Regions from separate parts of the Marinovum sp. 2_MG-2023 genome, predicted to be linked through region 1. Evidence: riboswitches for the same ligand, from Rfam matches in the RefSeq annotation. Region 1 holds a riboswitch; each other region holds the start of a gene.

What was found. A riboswitch is a leader RNA that binds a small molecule or an ion and turns the genes downstream of it on or off. The one in region 1 is predicted to bind cobalamin.
Region 2: it holds a riboswitch for cobalamin, as region 1 does, so the genes downstream of both, Q4577_RS18835 (energy-coupling factor ABC transporter permease) here and Q4577_RS15155 (TonB-dependent siderophore receptor) in region 1, are expected to answer to the same signal.
Region 3: it holds a riboswitch for cobalamin, as region 1 does, so the genes downstream of both, Q4577_RS18770 (DUF1636 domain-containing protein) here and Q4577_RS15155 (TonB-dependent siderophore receptor) in region 1, are expected to answer to the same signal.

Annotation. Positions count from the first base shown of each region.
Region 1 is NZ_JAUOSD010000013.1:77,694-85,102, reverse strand. It holds gene Q4577_RS15180 (UDP-N-acetylmuramoyl-L-alanyl-D-glutamate--2,6-diaminopimelate ligase) at 1-132, opposite strand, end outside; gene Q4577_RS15175 (penicillin-binding protein 2) at 177-1,964, opposite strand; gene Q4577_RS15170 (cell division protein FtsL) at 1,961-2,320, opposite strand; gene rsmH (16S rRNA (cytosine(1402)-N(4))-methyltransferase RsmH) at 2,320-3,312, opposite strand; gene mraZ (division/cell wall cluster transcriptional repressor MraZ) at 3,316-3,822, opposite strand; cobalamin riboswitch at 4,595-4,795, shown strand; gene Q4577_RS15155 (TonB-dependent siderophore receptor) at 4,919-6,814, shown strand; gene Q4577_RS15150 (ABC transporter substrate-binding protein) at 6,801-7,409, shown strand, end outside.
Region 2 is NZ_JAUOSD010000020.1:55,448-62,856, reverse strand. It holds gene cobF (precorrin-6A synthase (deacetylating)) at 1-747, opposite strand, end outside; gene Q4577_RS18835 (energy-coupling factor ABC transporter permease) at 825-1,490, opposite strand; cobalamin riboswitch at 1,524-1,746, opposite strand; gene cobA (uroporphyrinogen-III C-methyltransferase) at 1,767-2,513, opposite strand; gene Q4577_RS18825 (cobyrinate a,c-diamide synthase) at 2,510-3,850, opposite strand; gene cobM (precorrin-4 C(11)-methyltransferase) at 3,847-4,632, opposite strand; gene Q4577_RS18815 (cobalamin biosynthesis protein) at 4,629-5,027, opposite strand; gene cbiE (precorrin-6y C5,15-methyltransferase (decarboxylating) subunit CbiE) at 5,024-6,217, opposite strand; gene Q4577_RS18805 (cobalt-precorrin-6A reductase) at 6,216-6,998, shown strand; gene cobJ (precorrin-3B C(17)-methyltransferase) at 6,956-7,409, opposite strand, start outside.
Region 3 is NZ_JAUOSD010000020.1:45,546-52,954, reverse strand. It holds gene cobG (precorrin-3B synthase) at 1-341, opposite strand, end outside; gene cobN (cobaltochelatase subunit CobN) at 338-3,601, opposite strand; gene cobW (cobalamin biosynthesis protein CobW) at 3,601-4,647, opposite strand; gene Q4577_RS18770 (DUF1636 domain-containing protein) at 4,651-5,025, opposite strand; cobalamin riboswitch at 5,133-5,356, opposite strand; gene cobO (cob(I)yrinic acid a,c-diamide adenosyltransferase) at 5,397-6,023, shown strand; gene Q4577_RS18760 (cobyric acid synthase) at 6,289-7,409, shown strand, end outside.

The sequences.
Region 1 (7,409 bases):
CTGACTGCCCGGCAGAGCGGCAAACAGAAAACCGGGCTTCACCTCGCGGCTGTCTACCGTGATCCCGGTAATCTGGGCTTCGGCCCCGCCGCGAGCATTCAGGCCAAGATCGGCCAAGGTTTTGGATGTCATGCGTCCCCCGGTACTGGCCCGATCATGGACCGGTCATGCGCCTTTCAATGGTTGATCAAACTTATACCAGCGAGTTCCGCGGGTTCAATCGTTGGCCGCAATCCAAGCAGCGGCGCAAGCCGTTCAATCATTTCGGCGGCCACCGGAACCGCCGTCCAGCCAGCGGTACGACGCAATTGGCCCGCCGCATGAATTTCCGGTTCGTCCAGGGTGACGATCAACACATATTTCGGCTTGTCGATCGGAAAGATCGAGGCAAAGGTCGCAATCACCTTGTCATCGTAATAGCCGCCCTTGGGCTTTGGCTTGTCGGCGGTGCCGGTCTTGCCGCCCACGGCATAGCCTTTGACATCGCCAAAGCTGGCGGTGCCATCCGGGTGGCTGACCACCAGACGCAACATCGCCCGCGACGCCGCCGAGGCGCTGGCCGACATCACCCGTTCCCCATAATTCGCCCCGTTTTGGCGCAGCAGGGTTGGGGTGATCTTGTAGCCGCCATTGGCCACCGTCGCATAGGCCGAGGCCAGATGCAGCGGCGAGGCCGACAGCCCGTGACCGTAGGAAATCGTCATGGTCGACAATTCTGACCAATGCGGCGGCAGCAACGGGCGCGCGGCCTTGGCCTCTTGCAGTTCGATATCCTTGACGTCAAAGAAGCCAAGCTTTTGCAGGAACTCCTTTTGCCGCGGCACACCGATCATCTGGGCCAGACGGGCGGTCCCGATGTTCGATGATTTCACAATGACCTTGGTGACCGACAATTCCTTGCCGTAGTTGTGGAAATCACGAATGCGGTGTTTGCCCCACTTCAGCGGGCCGCGAATATCGACCGGGGTCGACGGATTGACCAGGCCGATGTCCATTGCCTGGGCGGCGGCAAAGATCTTGAAGGTCGAGCCAAGCTCATACACCCCCTGCACCGCGCGGTTGAACAGCGGGCTGATCGAGGGATCGTCGCCAAGCGCAGGCAAAGGTCGGTCGTTGGGATCAAAGTCCGGCAGACTGGCCAGCGCCAGAACCTCGCCGCTGTGCACATCCATCAGGATCGTCGCCGCACCTTTGGCATTCATGATCTTCATGCCGCCATAAAGCACCTTTTCCGCCGCCGCCTGTAGCGTCAGATCAAGCGACAATTCCAGCGGCGCGCCCTCACGCGCGGGATCGCGCAGAAGGTCGTCATGGAACTTCTCGATACCGGCGGTGCCGATGACCTCGGCCGAATGCACGCCTTCGCGGCCAAATCCATAACCGCCCAGCACATGCGACGCCAACGCGCCATTGGGATAAAGCCGCATCTCGCGCGGGCCGAACAACAGCCCCGGCTCGCCGATATCATGCACCGCCTGCTTCTGTTCCGGGCTGAGCTTCTTGCGAATCCACATGAATTTACGATCCGAGGTGAACCGCTTGGTCAGATCCTGGACATCCAGATCAGGAAAGATCTTGCCCAGTTCCGCCGCCGCCCGCACCGGATCAACCATCTGTTGCGGATGGGCATAAAGCGAATGGGTCTCCATGTTGGTGGCCAGAAGCCGCCCCTTGCGATCCACGATATCCGCCCGTTGCGCCACGATGCTGGCCCCATTGCTGGCACCGCGTGGTTCCGCCGGTTCAGACGCCGCAAGCAGCCCCATCCGCGCGCCAATCACCAAAAAGGCGCAGAAATACATGATCCCCATCAACAGCAGGCGCTGTTCGGCGCGCACCCGCAAACGGTCGCGCATATCCTCGTGCCGCAATCGGATGTTTTCCCGTTCGATGGCGTCGGGATTTTCACCTTTTTGGCGGGCCTCCAGAATACGGGCCAGCGGGCGCAGCGGCGTGCGGATCATGGCTCTTGCTCCTCACCTTGTGATGACACAGCCACCGGATTGGTGATCGGCTCCATATTATCAAAGTCCGGCATCGGGAAAGTCACCTGGTCGATATTGGCAAAATGATGGGGGCGCAGCGGCAAAAGCCCAAGACGGTCAAAGTTCAGCTCTGCCAGGTCGCGCAGCCGGTCCGGCCGGTTCAAATAGGCCCATTCCGCCCGCAACACCGAAAGCCGCGACCGCGCCGTGCCAATGTCACGCTGCAATTGTGCCGATTTTTCAATTGCTTCCTGGGTTCGGTAGTTTTCGTGATAGGCCCAGAACGCCAAACCGATCACCGCCAAAGATGTCAGGATATACAAGAACGACCGCATTACCTTTTCCCCTTCAGCTGCGGCATGGCAATTGCGCTGGGATCGACCGCCCCGGCAGGCATATCCGTGCGCCGCGCCACCCGAAGCCGCGATGACCGCGACCTTGGGTTTTCCTCCAGCTCCTGATCATCCGGGCCGACGGCCTTGCGTGTGAGAATATCGAATTGGGCGGGCACCACGGCGGTTTGCGGCGCATAGCGATTGGTATTGCCGGAATGGCCGGCACGGGCGGTAAAGAACCGTTTGACCATGCGGTCCTCGATCGAATGAAAGGTCACAACCGCCAGAAGACCACCGGGTTTCAACACCCGTTCGGCGGCCATAAGCCCCTGAAACAATTCCTTGTATTCGTCGTTGACCGCGATGCGCAGCGCCTGAAAGCTGCGGGTTGCGGGGTGGCTTTGGCCGGGTTTCGACCGTGGCAGGGACCGTTCGATCACCCCGGCCAATTGCAACGTGGTTTCAAACGGGGTGTCCGCCCGCACCCGTGCAATATTCTTGGCAATGCGCCGCGAGGCACGCTCTTCCCCATAGGTGAACAGGATTGCGGCCAATTCTTCTTCGCTCAGATTGTTGACCAGATCGGCGGCGCTGACGCCCTGTTGGCTCATCCGCATGTCCAACGGCCCGTCCCGCATGAAGGAAAAGCCGCGTTCGGCGCGGTCCAGCTGCATCGAGGACACACCCAGATCAAGCACCACGCCGTCCACCTGATCGGCGACTTCGTCCATTGCCGAGAACACGGTTTTTTCCGGGCGCACACGCGCGCCATAGTCCCCGAGCCAATCTGCCGCCATTTCGAAGGCCAGCGGATCGCGGTCAATTGCGACCACCTCATCCGCCCCGGCCTCTAACAATGCGCGGGTATAGCCGCCGGCCCCGAATGTGCCGTCGATCCAGGTGCCAGTGACCGGCGACACCGCCTTGATCAATGGGCGGATAAGGACGGGGACATGCGGCGCGGCGTCGGGTTTATGTGGGGCTGCGGCCATTCTTCAAACGCCTCCGACCGGTCCATCAAGGAACGACATGGGATCGAAGTCTTCCGGCAGTTCTTCCAGCCATGCTTCGGTCTTGGCCAGCTCTTCATTTTCATAGGTCTCGGGGTTCCAGATCTGGAACGTATCGCCAGCCGCAATGAAGAAGGCCTCTTTCTCAAGATTGATTCTGTTGCGCAGCTTCGCAGGCAGGACCAGTCGGCCGGTCTCGTCCACATTGGTGGGGAAGGATTGCCCGTGGAACATATGCTGCAACATTTTCCGTTCCATGGATGCACGCGGCAGAGCGTCGATTTTCTTGTCGACCTCTTCGATGGCTTCCATGGTGTAACATTCAAGGCAGTTGAGCTTCTTGTTGCCGTAGACAATCACAAGCTCCGGGTTTTCTCCGACTTTCCAGTTGGGATCAGCGGCCTCGATCACACGGCGAAAGCCGGCCGGGATTGACACCCTGCCCTTTGCATCCACCTTGTGATGGCTTTCGCCTCTGAACCTGCGGCTCACTGTCCTTGCCGTCCTTTGCCTCGCGCCCCGTATTTTCCCCAATTTGAAATGGAAAACGGCGGGTTGATCTGCTGCCACTGATCAACCCGCCGCCCATGTCCCGCTTGGCGGGAAGTCCAGCTGCGCGCGCCACCTGGGGGGATGTCTGCTCGCCCGCGCGCCGGATTCTGTTCACGATGAAAGACGGTGCCTGTATGAAACCATTTTTATTGTTTTTGAGTATTCGGTGCGGGGTCTTTGTTGCCCCTTGTTCCGTCCCTCATCGTGATACTAGGGATGCCATGGGAATTCATGGAAATCAACTGCTCTTTATGGGAAATCGCCCCTACAGTTTGTTCACAGGGGCTGTGGAAAACTAAATATAGCGGCGAAATCGCGGTCCAACGCGGAAGTTCTAGCGAAAGAGATCCCGGCCCAACACTATATGTGGTAAGGTACTGGAACGCGCCCAACGGCCCATGATTTCCCAAAAAAATTCTAACCAGACGCCCAAAATAGCGACACGGCCCGGTTTCAGCCCGCAGAATCACGCGAGAGTGGTCAAATTTGATTCGTCTTGAGGGGCAATTGGCGGTCGAACACCGCATTCCCCAAGATCGTCCCACGAATTCCCGTATTTCCCATCCATTCCCGTTGTCGTGCCCGGCATTGCCCCCGTTTGCCCCTGCTGGCCCATTCAAAAGCCTTCGATCCTGTAGACCCGGGGCCACAACGCGCGGATTTGACGCCGGATGGGTCAAAATGGCCGCTTGTCACAATGCATTTGCGTGACTAGACGAAAGCACGCTTTGGTTCGGGCCTCGCAAGAGGTCCGTGAAAAGGGAACGCGGTGCAAACCCGCGACTGCCCCCGCAACTGTGAGCGGCGAGCAAACCCGGAAATTGCCACTGTGGCCCCCTTTTGGGCTGCGGGAAGGCCCGGGGATGTGACGACCCGCGAAGTCAGGAGACCTGCCAGGCGATCACCCTATCCGGGCGCGGGGCGTGCGATGGATAACGGCAACCCCGTTGCGGTGATTTCACTGAGACGGGGGGTGACCTCCGGTTTGATTATCAATCGGCCCTTTGCACTCACAGGGCCAATCGGAGGGACAGACATGACCCGAACACAACTTCTGACAACCGCGGCCCTGCCCGCATTGTTGTCCGCACCGGCCTTTGCACAGGACGATCCCTATGATCTGGGCGTCCTGATCCTGTCCGCCGGATACGAGGCCGTGGCCGAAGACGAAACCGGCGTTGCCGTGGATGTCATCACAGAAGAAGAGCTGGAGGCCACCGGCGAGACCAGAGCCATTGATTTCCTGGCCCGCCAACCCGGCGTCACCCTGCGCACCACCGGCCCATTGGGCACCACCGCCGGTGTGTTCATTCGCGGCGTGAACCAGAACAATATCGCGGTGCGCGTCGATGGCATCGACGTCTCTGACCCGTCCGGCCCACAGGTGGCTTATGATTTTGGCGGCTTGATGACCTCTGACATCTCGCGGATTGAAATCCTGCGCGGTTCGCAATCGGCGCTTTATGGATCCGAAGCCCTGGGCGGGGTGATCAATATCACCACCAAACGCGCCACCCGCGACGGGCTGAGCGTTCAGATGACGGCGGAATATGGCGCCTATGAAAGCCTGCGGTCGTCGGTCACCTTTGCCAACAAGGGCGAAGGCCACGAAAGCGCGCTGACCCTGTCCTATGCCAACAGCGACGGATTTTCCGCCGCCGACGAAAACGATGGCAACGACGAGGCCGACGGTTTCAACGCCAAGCGCCTGAGCTTTGCCGGCAGCTATGATCTGGGCAGTCCCGACACGGTCCTGCATCTGTCGGCGTTCAGCGAAGAATCGACCTATGATTACGATGAAACCTCCGGCGGTGTGCCATTGGATGGCAGTTCGGATGAGGTCACCGAGAAACAACAGGACGGCCTGCGCATCGCACTGGATTTCGTCACCGGTGGCTTTGATCACACGGTCTCGGCCTCTTATTTCCGTATTGATCGCACCCTGACCGGCTCCGCTGCCAGCTTTGGCGGCGTGTCTGATGATCAATTCGACTATACCGGCACGCGGATGGAATACCGCTATCAGGGCGGCGTTGATCTGACCGACACCACCCGTTTGGTGTTCGGCGCCGATCACACGGTCGAGGAATTCGACACCTCCCTGACGCTCGATCACTCGATCTTTGGGCTTTATACCGATGGGCAAAGCCATGACACGTCGGTCACCGGTCTCTTTGCCGAGGTGACAGCCGCGCCCAGCACGGAATGGAACCTGTCGGCGGCGCTGCGTTATGACGAACATTCCGAATTTGGCGGCTTCACCACCGGGCGGCTGTCGGCGGTCTATCGCCCGACAGAGGATCTGATCTTCCGGGCCAATGCCGCAACCGGGTTCCGCGCCCCGTCGGGGTATGAGCTTTATGATGGCTTTGCCGGCAATTCGGATCTTGATCCCGAAACATCCAAGAGTTTCGACCTTGGTGTCGAGAAACGCTTTGGCGACCGGGGCTATATCCGTGCCACGGCCTTTCATATCGAGGCCGAGGACATCATCGACTATTCCTTTACCGCTGGCACCTATGTGCAGGCCTCTGGCACCTCGACCCGGCAGGGCATCGAATTGGCTGGCGGCACAGAGCTGTGGCAGGGCGTGCGGCTTGACGGCTCTTACACATGGACCGACAGCTTTGCCGATGCCGATCTGGACAGCTCGAGCTGGTCCGCCGCAGTTCCCGGCCATCAGGCCGCTGCCACTGTGACCGCAGATTTCGGCAGCCAGACCAGCCTGGCCGTCACCGGTCTTTGGGCCGGGGATCGCGCAGAGGGGCTTGACCCCTATGGCGCGTTGAATTCGACCCTGACATACAAGGTGATGGACAACGCCGAAATCTACCTGAGGATCGAAAACGTCTTTGACGAGGAATACCAAACCGCACCGGGCTATGGCACATCGGACCGCGCGGCCTATTTTGGAATCCGTGCGTCTTTGTAAGGCACTGACCCTGTCCGCCGCGCTGATGTTTGGCGCGGCGGCAGCGGTGGGTGCGGCGGCGGGGGACACCCCGCAAAAGGTTGTGTCGATCAACCTGTGCACCGATCAACTTGCGATGCTGCTGGCCGCCCCCGGCCAGTTGCACGCGGTGTCGTTTCTGGCACGGGACAGCCGCAGTTCGGCCATGGCCGAAGACGCGATGCAATACCCGATCACCCATGGCCGGGCCGAAGAAATCTATCTGATGCAACCAGATCTGGTCCTTGCCGGCCGCTACACCGCCCGTGCGACGGTGGACATCCTGCAAAACCTGGGGATTTCGGTTGTGACATTCGACATTGCCAACAACATGATGGATGTGCGCACCAATCTGATCCAGATGGGCGCGGCTCTCGGCCAAACGGAAAAGGCCCAGGAAATGCTGCGCGATTTTGACAGGCAACTGGCGGCTTTTCAGGCCGAGGTCACACGCCGCCCGCGTGCCGCCCTTTATTATTCCAACGGCTTCACGTCAGGGCGGGGTTCGCTGGCGCATCACATCCTGACCGCCGCCGGGTTTGACAATATCGCCATCGAAGCAGGTTATGAAAACGGC
Region 2 (7,409 bases), on a different contig from region 1:
CATAAGATAGATATCCATCACCCAGCCATGCCGGGCGCGCAGGTCTTCTCGGGTTTTGATGATCTGGGCCCCGACCGCATCCAGTTGACCGGCGACCAGCCTCTCTTGCGGCATTGCCACGCAGCCGCCCCACCAGATCGAAATCCCCTCCGGGTCGAGCGTCTCAAACGCGCCACCGCTGTCCAGCACAACAACCACGGTCTCGGCTTCGGGCGGCCACCCTTGCGCGCGCAGTTGACGCCCGGTGAGGATCGTGACCGACCCACCCACCGTATTAAGCGGGATCGCATGTGCGGCGCATAACGCCTGAATCGAGGTGATGCCGGGGATCACACGTGGCTCTAGCGGCATCCGCCGCCCCAGCCGTTCGGCAATCCGCAGGCTGCTGTCATACAACATCGGATCGCCCCAGATCAGCAAGGCAACCCGCCCGCCTGGATTTTCCCCCAGCACTGTGCGGATCTGCTGTTCCCAGGATGCGGCAATGGCGTCATGCCACTGCGACACCCCGGTGCGATACGACGGGTTGTCGACATCACGCTGCGGCAGGTCGAATTCCACCACCTGTGTCTGTGCGTTGTCCAAATGGCGCGCCAAAAGATCGCGCCGCAAACCGGCGAGGTCGGTCTTTTCAGGCCCTTTCAACGGGATCAGGATCAGGTCAGCGGCATTCATCGCCTGTACGGCCTGGGCCGTGACGTGATCCGGGTTACCGGTTCCAATGCCGATCAGATCAAGTTCGATCATCGCAGTGTTTCCAAAGCCCGTACTCCCGAAAAAGGGGGCCGAAGCCCCCTTGGTGTCGTCTCAATCACATCTGGTGCTCAAGCAAAAAGCCGCGCGGTCACCCAGGCAGAGCCTTTCAGCCCTTGCAGCCGTTTTGCAGCGGCCAGAACGGCCAGATCGACCAGCGGCTCCAGCAGGATCACCAGCATGTAAGCCGCGCCAAATGCCATCACCTGGCCAACTTCGGCAAAGCCCTGACCATAAACGGCCCAGAACGCCACCCAGGCCACAATACCACCTTGGTAAGCGGTCGAAAGCGCCAGCGCCTGGCTGTACTTCAGGTCAACATATGCGGTGCCCGGCGCGATCAGACGCCGCGCGAGATATTGCAAGCCGAACAGCGGCACCAGCAGCGTGGTCACGTTCATTCCGTATTGCGGCAGGTCGAACTGGGCAAACACAATGCCCTGAATCAACAGCCCCAGCGCCAGGCCGATCGCGGCCGGCGCGGCGCCCAACATCAGGAACAGGGTCGAGCCAAGGATCAGGTGCACTTCTGACACGCCAACCGGGTAATGCGGCAGGATCTGGAAAAACACCAACACTGCCGCCGTCGCCACAACCGTGCGCAACGCGAGCGAGCCCAGCCCCTGCTGGCGCACCGCGTCAAAGGCGGTCTTGAGCGTATAAAGCCCCGCGGTTGTCGCGGTTGCGTAGCTGAGGATGAGTTTGGCGCCCGTAACGACGCCGGGTTCGATGTGCATGTCTTTGATCTCCTTGCCGTCACACCCGACGGCGGGTTGAAATAATCCGATGGCCGGTTTCCTGGCTCGCGGGTCGAGGCAACGCTCTACCTTCCCAGAGGGCATCTCCCCCCAGTGGTCTTTCAGAACGCGCTCTCCGCATACAGTCGCGGGGGCGGCCGGGGCTTTGGGTGCCGCAACTTGGTCCACCCTTCCCCGTTCCCGATTGAGCCCTGCGCTTTGCGCATGTCTGGGCACCAAACAGGGGTTCAGATAGACGTGAGCCGGCCCGCCAAGTCAAGCCCCGCATGTCGCCAACGCCGCTTTCGTTTCGGCCAATGGGCCATAAAGGATCACCGCCGGCTGGTCGGGACGCGCCTGGGCAAGCTGCTTGGCCAGTGTCGCAACCGTGCTGCGATGCAGGCGTTGTTCGGGATGGCCGACGGCCTCGGCCAGCAGGGCCGGCGTTTCCGGCGGCAGACCGTGGGCAATCAGACCGGCCGCCAGTTTGGGAAAGGTGCGTTTCCCCATGTAAACCACTGTTGTGGCTTCGGAATCTGCCAGCGCGGGCCAATTCAGCGTCTCGGGCAATTCGCCCGTCACATCCGCCCCGGTCACAAATTGCACCCGCCGCGCGGTCAACCGCCGGGTCAATGGCAACCCCGCCGCTGCCGCCGCCGCACAGGCCGACGGCACGCCGGGAATGATTTCATAGGCAATTTCCGCGGCCTCCAGCGCAATCATCTCTTCTTCGAGACGCCCAAAAATTCCGCTATCCCCGGATTTCAACCGCACGACCCGCGCGCCGGTTCGGGCATGATCCACCAACAGACGGTTGACATGATCCTGCTTGACCGAGGGGCGGCGCGCCCGTTTGCCAACGGCAATCAGCTCGGCATTGGCCCCCGCATGGCTTAGGACCGGCCCCGAAGCCAGATCATCAAACAACACCACATCGGCGCGTTGCAACCGGTCCACCGCCTTGAGGGTCAGCAGGTCCGGGTCGCCCGCACCAGACGACACAAAGGAGACAAATGCGCTCATTGGCTGGCCTCGGCGATAAGATGAAAGAAGGTTCCGCTGACCTGACCACCGGCCGCAGCATGGCCCGAAGCCGCGCTTTTGCGTTGCGATCCGGTTTGCGCCACGACAAGGCCGTTGGCATCACGCACTTCGGCAAGCGGGGCATCCGGCTGGCTCAGGATACGGGCATAATGGAACTCATGCCCACGCAGGCGTGTGCCCACCTCGAACCCCGGCATTGGCGCAGAAAGCTCTGCCAGACGGTAGCCCAGGTTCATTTTGCGCTTGGCAAAACTGGTCTCAAGCCCCAGCAACCCCAGCATCTGGTGCCGCTGCCCCTGTGCATCGACCAGCCCGGCCCCCAGTGCCATATAGCCCCCGCATTCACCGTGGACGGCGCGGGTCTGGGCAAAACGGTGCAGACCGGACCGCAGCCGGTCATTGCCCGCCAGCCGCCCTGCGTGCAGTTCGGGATAGCCGCCCGGCAGCCAACAACAATCCGCGCTGTCATCCGGGACCTCATCCGCCAGCGGCGAAAACGGCAGGATCGTTGCGCCGGCGCTGCGCCAGCCCTCTATCAGATGCGGATAGACAAAGGAAAAGGCCGAATCCCGCGCCAGGGCAATACGTGCCCCGGGTGGGCGCGTTGGCGGCGGCGGCGCGCTGGCATGGCCCGCCCCGGACCGTGCCGCCGCAACAATCGCGTCCAGATCGCAATACTGCGACACGGCCTTGCCTGCCTCGCTCAGCAATCTTTCAAGATCTGCGGTTTCTTCGGCCTGCACCAGCCCAAGATGGCGCGAGGGCAGCTCGATCCCGACCTGACGCGGCAAAGCGCCCAGAACGGCAATCCCGGCCTGCGCAAACCCGGCCCGCACCAGCGTATCATGGCGCGGCGAGGCAACATTGTTCAACACCACCCCGGCGATGGGTACATCCGCGCGAAACCGTGCCAGGCCCTGCGCCACGGCGGCGGCGCTCTGGGCCTGTCCGGTCACATCAATTACCAGGATCACCGGCCAGCCCATCAGCGCGGCGATGTCGGCACTGGCCCCTGCGCCGGTTTCACCCGGCACCGCCACGCCGTCAAACAGCCCCATCGACCCTTCGGCCAGCGCAATATCGGCTGTCCGATCCGCCAGCGCATGCATGCGCTCTGCTGACATGGCCCAGCCATCCAGATTGAACGAGGCCCGCCCCGACGCCACGGTGTGAAAGGCCGGATCAATATAGTCGGGACCACATTTGAACGGCTGCACCGCCATGTCGCGCGCCCGCAGCGCCGCCATCAGCCCCAGCGTGAAGGTGGTTTTCCCCACGCCCGACGCCGCGCCGGAAATCACCAGACCGGGCGTCATGCGCCGGTCTCCGGAAAGCGGGGATCGGTGCCCACAGGACGGTAGCGGCGATCGTAATCCCCGGCATAAAGACGGCTCTCGGCAAAGTCCTCTGCCCCGATCGACCGGCCAACCAGGATCAGCGCCGTGCGCGCCATTTCGGCGCCGACGGCGGTTTCCAACGTGTCCAGGGTGGCATGCACCACCCGCTCATCCGGCCAGCTTGCGCGCCAGACCACCGCAACGGGACAGTCTGCGCCGTAATGCGGGCGCAATGTGGCGACCACCTTGTCCAGCACATGCACCGACAGATGGATCGCCAGCACAGCCCCGGTGCGGGCAAAGTTTTCCAGACTCTCTGCGGCGGGCATTGCGCTGGCGCGCCCCGATACCCGCGTCAACACCACCGATTGCACCACGCCCGGCAGGGTCAGCTCTGCGCCCAGCGTCGCCGCGGCGGCGGCAAAGCTGGGCACGCCGGGGGTGACGTCATAGGGGATGTCCAACCGGCGCAAGCGGCGCAATTGTTCGCCCATCGCCGACCAGACCGACAGATCCCCGGAATGCAGCCGCGCCACATCCTGACCCGCGCGATGCGCCTCGGCGATCAGATCTATGATCTCGTCCAGCGACAGCGGCGCGGTGTTGACGATCCGCGCGCCCGGCGGGCAATGCGCCAACAGCGCCTCGGGCACCAGCGACCCGGCATAAAGACAAACCGGGCTGGCCGCGATCAGATCGCGCCCCCGCAGGGTGATCAGATCCGCCGCCCCCGGTCCAGCCCCGATGAAATGCACCGTCATGTTGTCTCTCCTCGTGCGATTGCGACGCTGACGCCGCCAATAATCCTGCGTGTCTGACACAGCCGTGCGCCCGGTCCCGCCGCGATCAACGCCGCCGCTTCGGCCACGGACCCGGTGCCATAGGCGGCCAGCGCGGCCGATGATTGCGTGGGGGTTGCAACGCCGGCCACATCAACACCGATCACCGGCGCATCAGGCAGAAGGGCGGCCAGTGTCTGTGCCTTGGCCCTGGCTGTGGCGACACCATCGACCGGTCTGGCCTGATCTGCCGGTCCGGCCTGTGCCCCGACCTCGGCCAAAGCCGCAGCCAGGGCCGCAGTCAAAGCCGTTGTCAGGGCCTCGGCACTTACGGATTTGCGAAACCCAAGCCCGACGAACAAACCCGGCTCCGTCATCGCGTCACCGCCCATTGCACCAGCGGACGTGCATTGACCCAGCCACGCAACCGCCCCAAGGGCGCGGCCTGGGCAATGTCAATCCGGGTCAGCGTCCCGCCATGCTGTGCCTGCATTGCCAGCAACAGGGTTTCGGTTTCCAGCGTGACCGCATTGACGACAAGCCGGGCACCGGGCATCAAATAGCCCCAAAGCGCGGCAAACAGATCCGCCGAGCCGCCACCGCCGACAAAAATCGCATCCGGCGTCGGCAGATCGTGGCTCAGCACCTCTGGCGCGCGGCCCTGAAGCAGGGTGATCTGCCGCGACAAGGCAAAAGTCGCAATATTGGCACGGATATTGGCGCACCGTTCGGCGCGCGGCTCAATCGTGAGCGCATGACCACCCGCCAGCGCCCATTCAACCGACACCGACCCGGAACCACCGCCGATGTCCCACAGCATCTCGCCGGGTCGCGGGGCAAGCGCTGCAAGGGTCAGCGCACGTTGCGGTGATTTTGTAATCTGCCCGTCATGGTGAAACAGATGCTCGCCCCGGCCCGGCACACCGGATAGCCCGATCCCGCGCACAAGATCGGCCCCATCCAGCGCAACAGCCACCGGCGCGGCAATCCCGTCGAGCTGAAAGTCATCTGCGCGGGTCTGGCGGTGGCGCTCCTTTGGACCGCCAAGCCGTTCGAGCACATGCATCCGCACCGCGCCAAACCCCGCCGCTGTCAGCCATTGCGCCAATGCGTCTGGCGCCGCCTCATCCCGCAGGGTGGCCAGGATCTTTGCACTGCGATGCAGCACCGTAGATAGGGCGGTGAACTCTGCCGCATGCAGGGCCAGAGCACGGGTCTCTTCGACCCGCCAACCCAGGCGCGCACAGGCCAGCGACACCACACCCGCCACCGGATGGGCGCGCCATTCGTCGGGGGCCAGCCGCTGCGCAAGCATACTGCCGGCGCCAAACCAGAACGGATCCCCCGAGGCCAGCACCACCACAGGCTGTCCGCGCAATGCCAGCACCGGCGCCAGATCAAACGGCACCGGCCAGGGCCGACCGCGCGTGCCGGCCTGCACCAGATCAAGATGGCGCGGCCCGCCAAAGATCACCTGTGCCTGCGCAATTGCATCGCGGCTTGCATCCGACAGCCCGCACAGGCCATCTTCGCCCAGACCGATCACATTCAGCCAAGGATCAGACATGACCCGCCTCTTGCTGCTTGGCGGCACCAGCGAAGCCAGCCAGCTGGCCCGCCGTCTTGCCGACACGCCGATCCCGGCGACCTTCTCTTATGCCGGACGCACATTGGCCCCGGCGGCCCAGCCGCTGCCAACGCGCATCGGCGGATTTGGCGGCAGCGCCGGGCTGGCCGCCTATATCCGCGCCCAAAAGATCAGCCATGTGATCGACGCGACGCATCCCTTTGCCGCCCGGATCAGCCAGAACGCGATTGCCGCCTGTGCCGAGACCGGCACGCCTTTGCTGGGTTTTGAACGTGCGCCGTGGCAACCGGGTGCCGGGGATCGCTGGCGGCATGTCCAAAGCGTGCAGGACGCGCCAAGCGCCCTGCCGCCGCCACAGACACAGCCCCCCGCGCGGGTGTTCCTTGCCATCGGCAAGCAGCAGCTTGATCTGTTTGCCGCGCAGACGCATCACCACTACCTTGTGCGGTTGGTGGATCCACCCGCCGCGCCCCTGCCCTTGCGCCATGCCGAGGTTGTCATCGCCCGCGGCCCCTTTACCGAGGCCGACGACAGCGCCCTGTTGCGCCGTCATGCGATCAGCCACATCGTGGCAAAGAATTCCGGCGGCACCGGTGCCGAGGCCAAGTTGCTGGCGGCGCGGGTGTTGGGGATCGAGGTCATCATGATAGACCGCCCCGACCTGCCTGCGCGCGCCACCTGCGACACGACGGCGGGGGTCTTTGAGTGGTTGCGCGATCATGGGGTGACCCCGGACAATGTGGCCCCGCGCGGCGTATAGACCCAATCGCCGGTGCGGCGCGTGGCGCTGTTGCCGACAAGAACCACCGTGCGCATATCCGCCATATCCGGTGTCGCCTGATCGAGGGTGACAACCTGCACCGTCTCCTGTGCGGTCGACACCGCCCGCGCAAAGATGATCAGCCGATCCGGCCCGCATTCCTCGCGCAGGATGTCCAGCACCCGAGCAAATTGATGCGGGCGGGCCTTGGATCGCGGGTTGTAAAACGCCATCGCGAAATCACCCCGCGCCGCATGGCGCAGGCGATGTTCAACCAGCGCAAAAGGCTTGAGATTGTCGCTGAGGTTGATTGCACAGAAATCATGGCCCAGCGGTGCCCCGACCCGCGCCGCCGCCGCCAGCATTGCGGTGATGCCCGGCAGAATACGGATCTCGGTCTGCGCGGCCTCC
Region 3 (7,409 bases), on a different contig from region 1:
GCGTCAGCCAGCGCATAGGTCGCCGCATCCGCGAAAGGCGTGACAAGGATGTTGCGCGGCACCTGCGTGTCTTCGGAACCCTCTGGTTCGATCAGCCCCAGTGGCACCAGCGCGTCAATCAGCGCCGCATGGTTTTCTGTGCGCACCCCGCGCAGTTGCAGATTGGCGCGGGCGGGCAAGTCGATCATGCCGTTGCCGAAGCGCCGCGCCGCGGCCGCAATGGCATGCGCCTGATCGCGGCTTAACCGATTGTTCCGTGGTCGCAGCCGCACCACCAGCCCATCACCGCTGGCCATTGGATGCCGCGCGCTGGGACAGCGGCCATAGATGCGCGCGGTCATGTGGCGCTCTCCAGCCGGGCGATGATCGAATTGCTCTGGGTGACCCAAAGACCGGCTTCGCGCAGGCGGCGAAACAGATCCTGCAGCGCGGCCAGCGCTTCGGGTGCGTCACGCGCCATGAACTCGACCACGGCGTCACGTCCCAACGTCGCCTCGAAATAGAGGTCAAACAGATGCGCCGGCACGGTCTGTGCCAGATGCGCAAAAGCGGCAAGGTGATCCAGCGTCGCCGCAATCTCGGCCCCGCCGCGAAACCCGTGCCGCATCATGCCCTCGGCCCAGGCCGGATCAGCGGCGCGGGCGCGGACAACGCGGGCGATCTCTTCGCTTTGGTTGCGGGCGCGCGGGCTGTCGGGGCGGGTGGCATCCAGATGATAAAGCGCCGGACGCGCCTGCCCGAGATTGGCCAGAGCGGCGGCAAACCCGCCCTCATGCGCGGCATAATCCGATGCCAGAAGCAGATCGGTTTCCGCCAGATCCTGCACATGCACGAAACTGTCCGCACCGCGCAAACGGGTCTCAAGCGCGTCACGATCGGGGCGCAGGCTGCCATCCTTGGCAATTGCATGGCTGGAGGCCGCGATCCATGCCTCGCCCGCCGCCAAACGCGCCTCTGGCGTGAAATCATCCAGCGCCGCCCCCATGTTCAGACCGTATTGGCCGGGGCGGGGCGCAAAGACACGCGCAATCCGCGTGGCATAGGGATTGTCCGCGCCGCTTTCCTCGCCCGCGACCAAACGGGCGGTCAGCGCCTCTGCCCCGGTTTCGAACAATTGCGCCAATCCGGGGAAAATATCGCGAAACAGCCCCGACACGCGCAGGGTGACGTCAATGCGCGGCCGCCCAAGCAAGGCCAGCGGGATCACCTCGACCCCGGTCACCCGCGCCGCCGCATCGTCCCAGACCGGCTTGAGCCCGGCAAGATGCAGCGCCATGGCGAATTCCTCGCCTGCGGTGCGCATCGTTGCCGACCCCCAAAGATCAACCACCAACCCCTGCGGCCAATCTCCGTGGTCCTGCAAATGTTTGCGCAGCAGCTCTTCGGCCAGTTTCACGCCCTGGGCATGGGCCGCACGGGACGGCACGGCCCGTGGATCGACGGAATACATGTTGCGCCCGGTCGGCAGCACCTCGCGGCGTCCACGCGCGGGACTGCCCGAAGGGCCGGCGGCCACCCGCCGCCCCGCCAGTGCGGTGAACACCCCGGCCAGCTCTTCTGTGCCACATTCCCCCTGGCCAAAGACATGCAGCCCGTCGCCGAACTGGCTCTCCTTGATGTCACAGACAAACCGGTCGACGCGGGTGATCACCTCGGCCGGGCTGGCGGCGGCAGGAATGCCAAGATCGGCGCTGACACCGCTGGCATCCGCCTCGTCACGGATGGCCCCGATCAGCCGCGTGCGCCGCGCCGGATCCAGCCCGTCGGCGGTGGAATATTCATCCAGCAGGCGTTCAAGCCGGGCCATCCCGACCGGCAGCTGCGCGGCACGCATCGGCGGCGGCATATGGCCCAATGTCACCGCGCCAATGCGCCGCTTGGCCTGTGCGGCCTCGCCGGGGTCATTCACGATAAACGGATAGACAACCGGCAAGGCCCCGATCAGCGCCTCTGGCCAACAGGTTGCCGACAGCGCCACCGATTTCCCCGGCAGCCATTCCAACGTGCCATGCGCGCCCATATGGATCAGCGCGTCGATCCCCATGGCGCGCAGCCAGAGGTAAAAAGCGACATAGCCATGGCGCGGCGTGCGGGCGAGATCGTGATAGATCTCTTCGCGATTGTCCTGCGCCCCGCGTTCGGGTTGCAGCGCCAACAGGACACCCCCCCGGTCAATCGCCGCAAAGCGAAAGGCCCCCGCGACACAGGCGGGGTCGTCTTCGGGCGCGCGCCAGACCGCGGTCAGGTCATCCCGCAATGCGCTCGGCAAAGCGTCCAGCGCGGCACGATAGGCGGCCAGCGGCCAGCTGATCTGCGCCGTGTCCAGATCGCGCGCCGCAGCGCCGGGGGTCACGGAATGCCCCTGATCCGCCAGCGCGGTCAGCACCCCGTCGCTTGAGGCCAGCGCATCCAGACCCACCGCATGCGCCATCTGCCAATCGCGCCCCGGATAGGTCGACAACACCAGTGCCAGTTTGCGCTGCGCCACCGGGGTTTGGCCCAGCCGATGCCAGGCGCAGATCCGATCCAGCGCGGCCGAAATCCGCGCGGGATCGGCACGATGGGCAAAGCGCGAATATTGCAGATCCGGGTCCCGCGCGCCGGGGGCCTTGAACGACACGACGCCCGCATGCAGCCGCCCGTCAACCTCGGGCAGGACAACATGCATCGCCAGATCAGACGGCGACAGCCCGCGTTCCGACTCTGCCCAGTCCTTGCGTTGCGCGGTCGAGAGTGCAACCTGAAACACCGGACAGCCATAACGATCAAAGGGCGTTGCGCCATCGGCCCCCTGCATCGAAAATGCGGTGGCATTCACCACCAGATCCGGCTGGCGTGACCCCAGCGCCGCATGCAGCCAATCCGCCATACCCGCCGCCTTTAGCGAGGTCGCGAAAACCCCATAGGCCTGAAACCCGCGCTGGTCCAAACCCGCGATCAAACCATCGACCGGCGCCATATCCGCCGCACTCAAGTATGACCGATAGAAACTGACCAGCGCCAGCGGTCGTTTGTCCTTGCCTCGGGGCTCCAACGTGTCGAGCGGGCCAAGATCGGGATGATAAAACCCCTGAGCCGGCAGGCGTTTGTCGCCGGACACCGGCCCGGCATAAAACCCGGAGGCCAACGCCATTTGCGCCAGCGCCGCCTGCGCCGCCACTGCGCCCCCCGCATCGCAAAGCGTCTTGAGCCGCCGCAGGGACGATACCGGCAGGGTCGACAGCGCATCAAGACGTGGATCGTCGCGGCCATCGGCGGGCAAAACCGCCAGCGCAATCCCCTTGCGCCGCGCCAGATCCTGAAGCGAGGCCAAGCCATAGGGCCAATAGGCCTCGCCGCCGATCAGACGCACCAGAATACCCTTGGCCCCGGCCAGCGTGGACTCGACATAGGTGTCCACCGAAACCGGATGGCGCAGCGCCACCAGATTGGCCAGCCGCAAACTGGGCAAGCCCCCATTGGCGCGATGCCAGCCCGCCGCGAAAGCCCCAAGATCACTGTCCGAAAAGGACAGCGCCACCAGATCGGCGGGGGTTTGCCCCAGATCCATGGGCGTCTCGGTCTCTTCCAGACCGTGGCTTTCGCGAAAGACGATATGCATCAGGCAGGCAGAGCCTGGCCCAGGGCCGTGCGGATCGCATCCGGGTCAAGATCGTCATGCTCGGCGATCACCACCAGCGCCGAGCGGCGCGGATCGCTGCCCCAGGGGCGGTCGAATTGATGACGGACCCGCGCGCCGACAGCCTGCACCAACAGCCGCATCGGCTTGCCCGCCACCGCCACATGGCCCTTGACGCGCAAAATCTTCTGCTCCTGCGCCAGACGTGCGATTGCCGCGACGAGGTGCTCTGGATCTTCGATCTCGCCCAGCTCGATCACCACGGTGTCGAAATCCTCGTGCTCGTGGTCATCGGTGCCATCATGGTGGCTGGGCCGGGCCGCCAGATCATCCTCGGCGGCGGCACCCAGACCCAGCACGACGTCGGGATCAATCACCCCTTCGGTCAGCGCCAGCATCGGCAACTTGCGTGGCGCCTCGGCCTCGATCACGGCGCGGGCCGCGGCCATACCGGCCTCTCCGGCCAGATCCGCCTTGGACAACAACACAAGATCGGCGCAATTGATCTGATCCTCGAACACTTCTGACAATGGCGTTTCGTGATCCAGACTGTCGTCAGCTTGCCGCTGCGCATCCACCGCCGCCACATCCGGTGCGAAACGCCCGCTTGCCACAGCTTCGGCATCGGCCAGGGCAATCACGCCGTCGACCGTGATCTGTGACCGGATCGCAGGCCAGTCAAACGCCTTGAGCAAAGGTTTGGGCAACGCCAGCCCAGAGGTCTCGATCAGGATATGATCCGGCTTCTGCGGCCGCGCCATCAGCGCCTCGATTGTGGGAATAAATTCATCCGCGACGGTGCAGCAGATACAGCCATTGGCCAGCTCAACGATGTTTTCGTCGGGGCAATTTTCATCAGCACATTGGCGCAAGATGTCGCCATCGACGCCAACGGTGCCAAATTCATTGACCAGAACGGCCAGCTTGCGCCCGCCCGCATTGGCCATCAGGTGGCGGATCAACGTGGTTTTCCCCGCGCCGAGAAAACCGGTGATGACTGTGACGGGAATCTTGGTCAGATCGGACATGATCTACTCCTGTGGATCGGGCTGTGCCAAAAGCGGCGGAATACGTGCGAGACTTTGTTTGCGAAAGATCACCGGGCGCTCACGCCAGGGCACCAAACCGTCGGCCGTGGCCGCATAGGCGGCGGATCCTTCCAGAATGTCGGCGGCGTTTTCGGGGCTCATATGGCTATAGACATAGCTCCACTTGCCCGGCGCCGAGAGCGCGACAGCACAGCCGTTCTTGCAGGCGGACAGGCATTCCACTGCGCGGATCTCTACCCCTTCGGGGCATTCAAGCGCCTCAAGCCTGTCGCGCAAATGCGCGCCCGGGCGGATGCCGTCCTCGGGGTCGGACCCTGCCTCTCGGCAGGTCACACAGACACTTAGAATGGCCGTCATCGCAACTTTCCCTCTGTAGGGCATCAGGGGAAAGTCCAGAGGATAAAACCGAGCGCACAAGACACACGACCAGAGTCACCCATCCGGTCGCAGAAACACCCCGTCTGCCCGTAAACATCAACGCTGGCAGGTCTCCCGGCTTGCGGATATCGGGGGGAGCCCCCATGGTCATCCACCTTCCCGGCCTGTGTGGGCCAGTGGCTTGGATGACCTCTCCGGTCACGGTCGCGGGGGCGGCTGCGCTTGGACGGGCGATCTTTCAAATCGCAAACCCTGTCGCATTCCCTCTTCGCCTGCCATAAGGACAGGAACCAACGTGCGCCCTGAGTGCGCGAGCGCATCCCTTTTGTCAAGCACGAGGACAGACCGTCATGCCCGACCAGACCGACAGCCCCGAAACTCTTGCCCGCCACAGCGCCAAAATGGCCAAGAAAAAGGCCGCGCGCGACAAGATCATGGCAAAGAAAGAAGGTGAGAAAGGGCTGATAATTGTCCACACCGGACCGGGAAAGGGCAAGTCTTCGTCCGGGTTTGGCATGATTCTGCGTTGTATCGCGCATGGCATGCCCTGCGCTGTTGTCCAATTCATCAAGGGCGCATGGGACACCGGCGAGCGCAGCCTGATCACCGGGCATTTTGGCGATCTCTGCCAGTTTTACGCAATGGGCGAAGGCTTCACCTGGGAAACCCAGGACCGCGCCCGCGACATCGCCGCCGCACAGGCCGGTTGGGAAAAGGCCAAGGAACTGATCCGTGACCCGGAAATCCGCATGGTGCTGCTGGACGAAATCAACATCGCGCTGCGCTATGACTATCTGTCGATCGACGAGGTCCTGACGTTCCTGCGCACAGAGAAACCGGAAATGACCCATGTTGTACTGACCGGCCGCAACGCGGCGGAACCCCTGATCGAGGCGGCCGATCTGGTGACTGAAATGACCCTCGTCAAACACCCGTTTCGATCCGGGATCAAAGCGCAGGCCGGCGTGGAATTCTAGGCGAAATATGGGGGCTCTGCCCCCGGCGCCCTGCGCCTCCCCCGGGATATTTTCACCAAGAAGAAAGTAAGGGTTTCTTAAGGATGAAATGCTCAAATGTCTCTGCGGTACAGGGAGGGATCCCGATGACCGCCCAAGGAGAAAGCACCGCGTCTCCCCCGGTTGTCCGGCCCGAGGCGCGGTGCCACACTTTGGCTTTCTTCTTGGAAAAAAATATCCCCGCCGGAGGCAATCCCGGCCTCTCCAAATGTCGCGGCGGGATCTGATGGGCGCGCTGATGCTGCAGGGCACGGGGTCAAACGTCGGCAAATCCATGCTGGTCGCGGGATTGTGTCGTGCGGCCCTGCGGCGCGGATTTTCGGTCGCTCCGTTCAAGCCGCAAAACATGTCCAACAACGCCGCCGTAACCGCGGATGGCGGCGAAATAGGGCGTGCGCAGGCCTTGCAGGCCCTGGCCTGCGGGATTGAACCCCTGACGGATATGAACCCGGTTCTGCTCAAGCCCGAAAGTGACACGGGCGCGCAGGTGGTGGTTCAGGGGCGGCATCTGACCACGGCACGGGCCCGCGATTACAGCGCGTTGAAGCCACAGTTGATGGGGGCGGTGCTGGAGAGTTTTGCCCGGTTGAAGGTGCGCCATGATCTGGTGATCGTGGAAGGCGCAGGCTCGCCCGCCGAGGTGAATTTGCGTGCCAATGACATCGCCAACATGGGCTTTGCCTGTGCCGCGGGGGTGCCTGTCGTTTTGGCTGGCGATATAGATCGCGGCGGGGTGATTGCACAGCTTGTCGGCACCCAGGCGATTTTGGACCCCGGCGACGCCGCGATGATCGCGGGATTTCTGATCAACAAATTTCGCGGCGATCCGACCCTGTTCGATGATGGCTATCGTCTGATCGCGGCGCGCACCGGGTGGCGCGGGTATGGCGTGCTGCCCTGGTTTTCGCAGGCGCATGTGCTGCCTGCCGAAGATGCTTTGGATCTGGCCCGTGCGCCAAAGCAGGGCGGGGTGAAAATCGCCTGTCTTATGCTGTCCCGGATCGCCAATTTTGATGATCTTGATCCGCTTGCCGGTGAGGCTGGTATTGATCTGGTGATGGTCCCGCCGGGCAGTGCAATTCCGGGCGACGCCCATCTGGTGATCCTGCCTGGCACGAAATCGACCCGTGCCGATCTGACATTTCTGCGCGCTCAGGGGTGGGATATTGATCTGATGGCCCATTACCGGCGTGGCGGGCATGTGTTGGGGATTTGTGGCGGTTATCAAATGCTGGGGCATGCCATCCGCGATCCCGAAGGGATCGAAGGGGCCCCCGGCGCGACCGAAGGCTTGGGTCTGTTGGATATCGAAACCGAGATGCAGCCCAACAAGCAATTGTCGCAGGT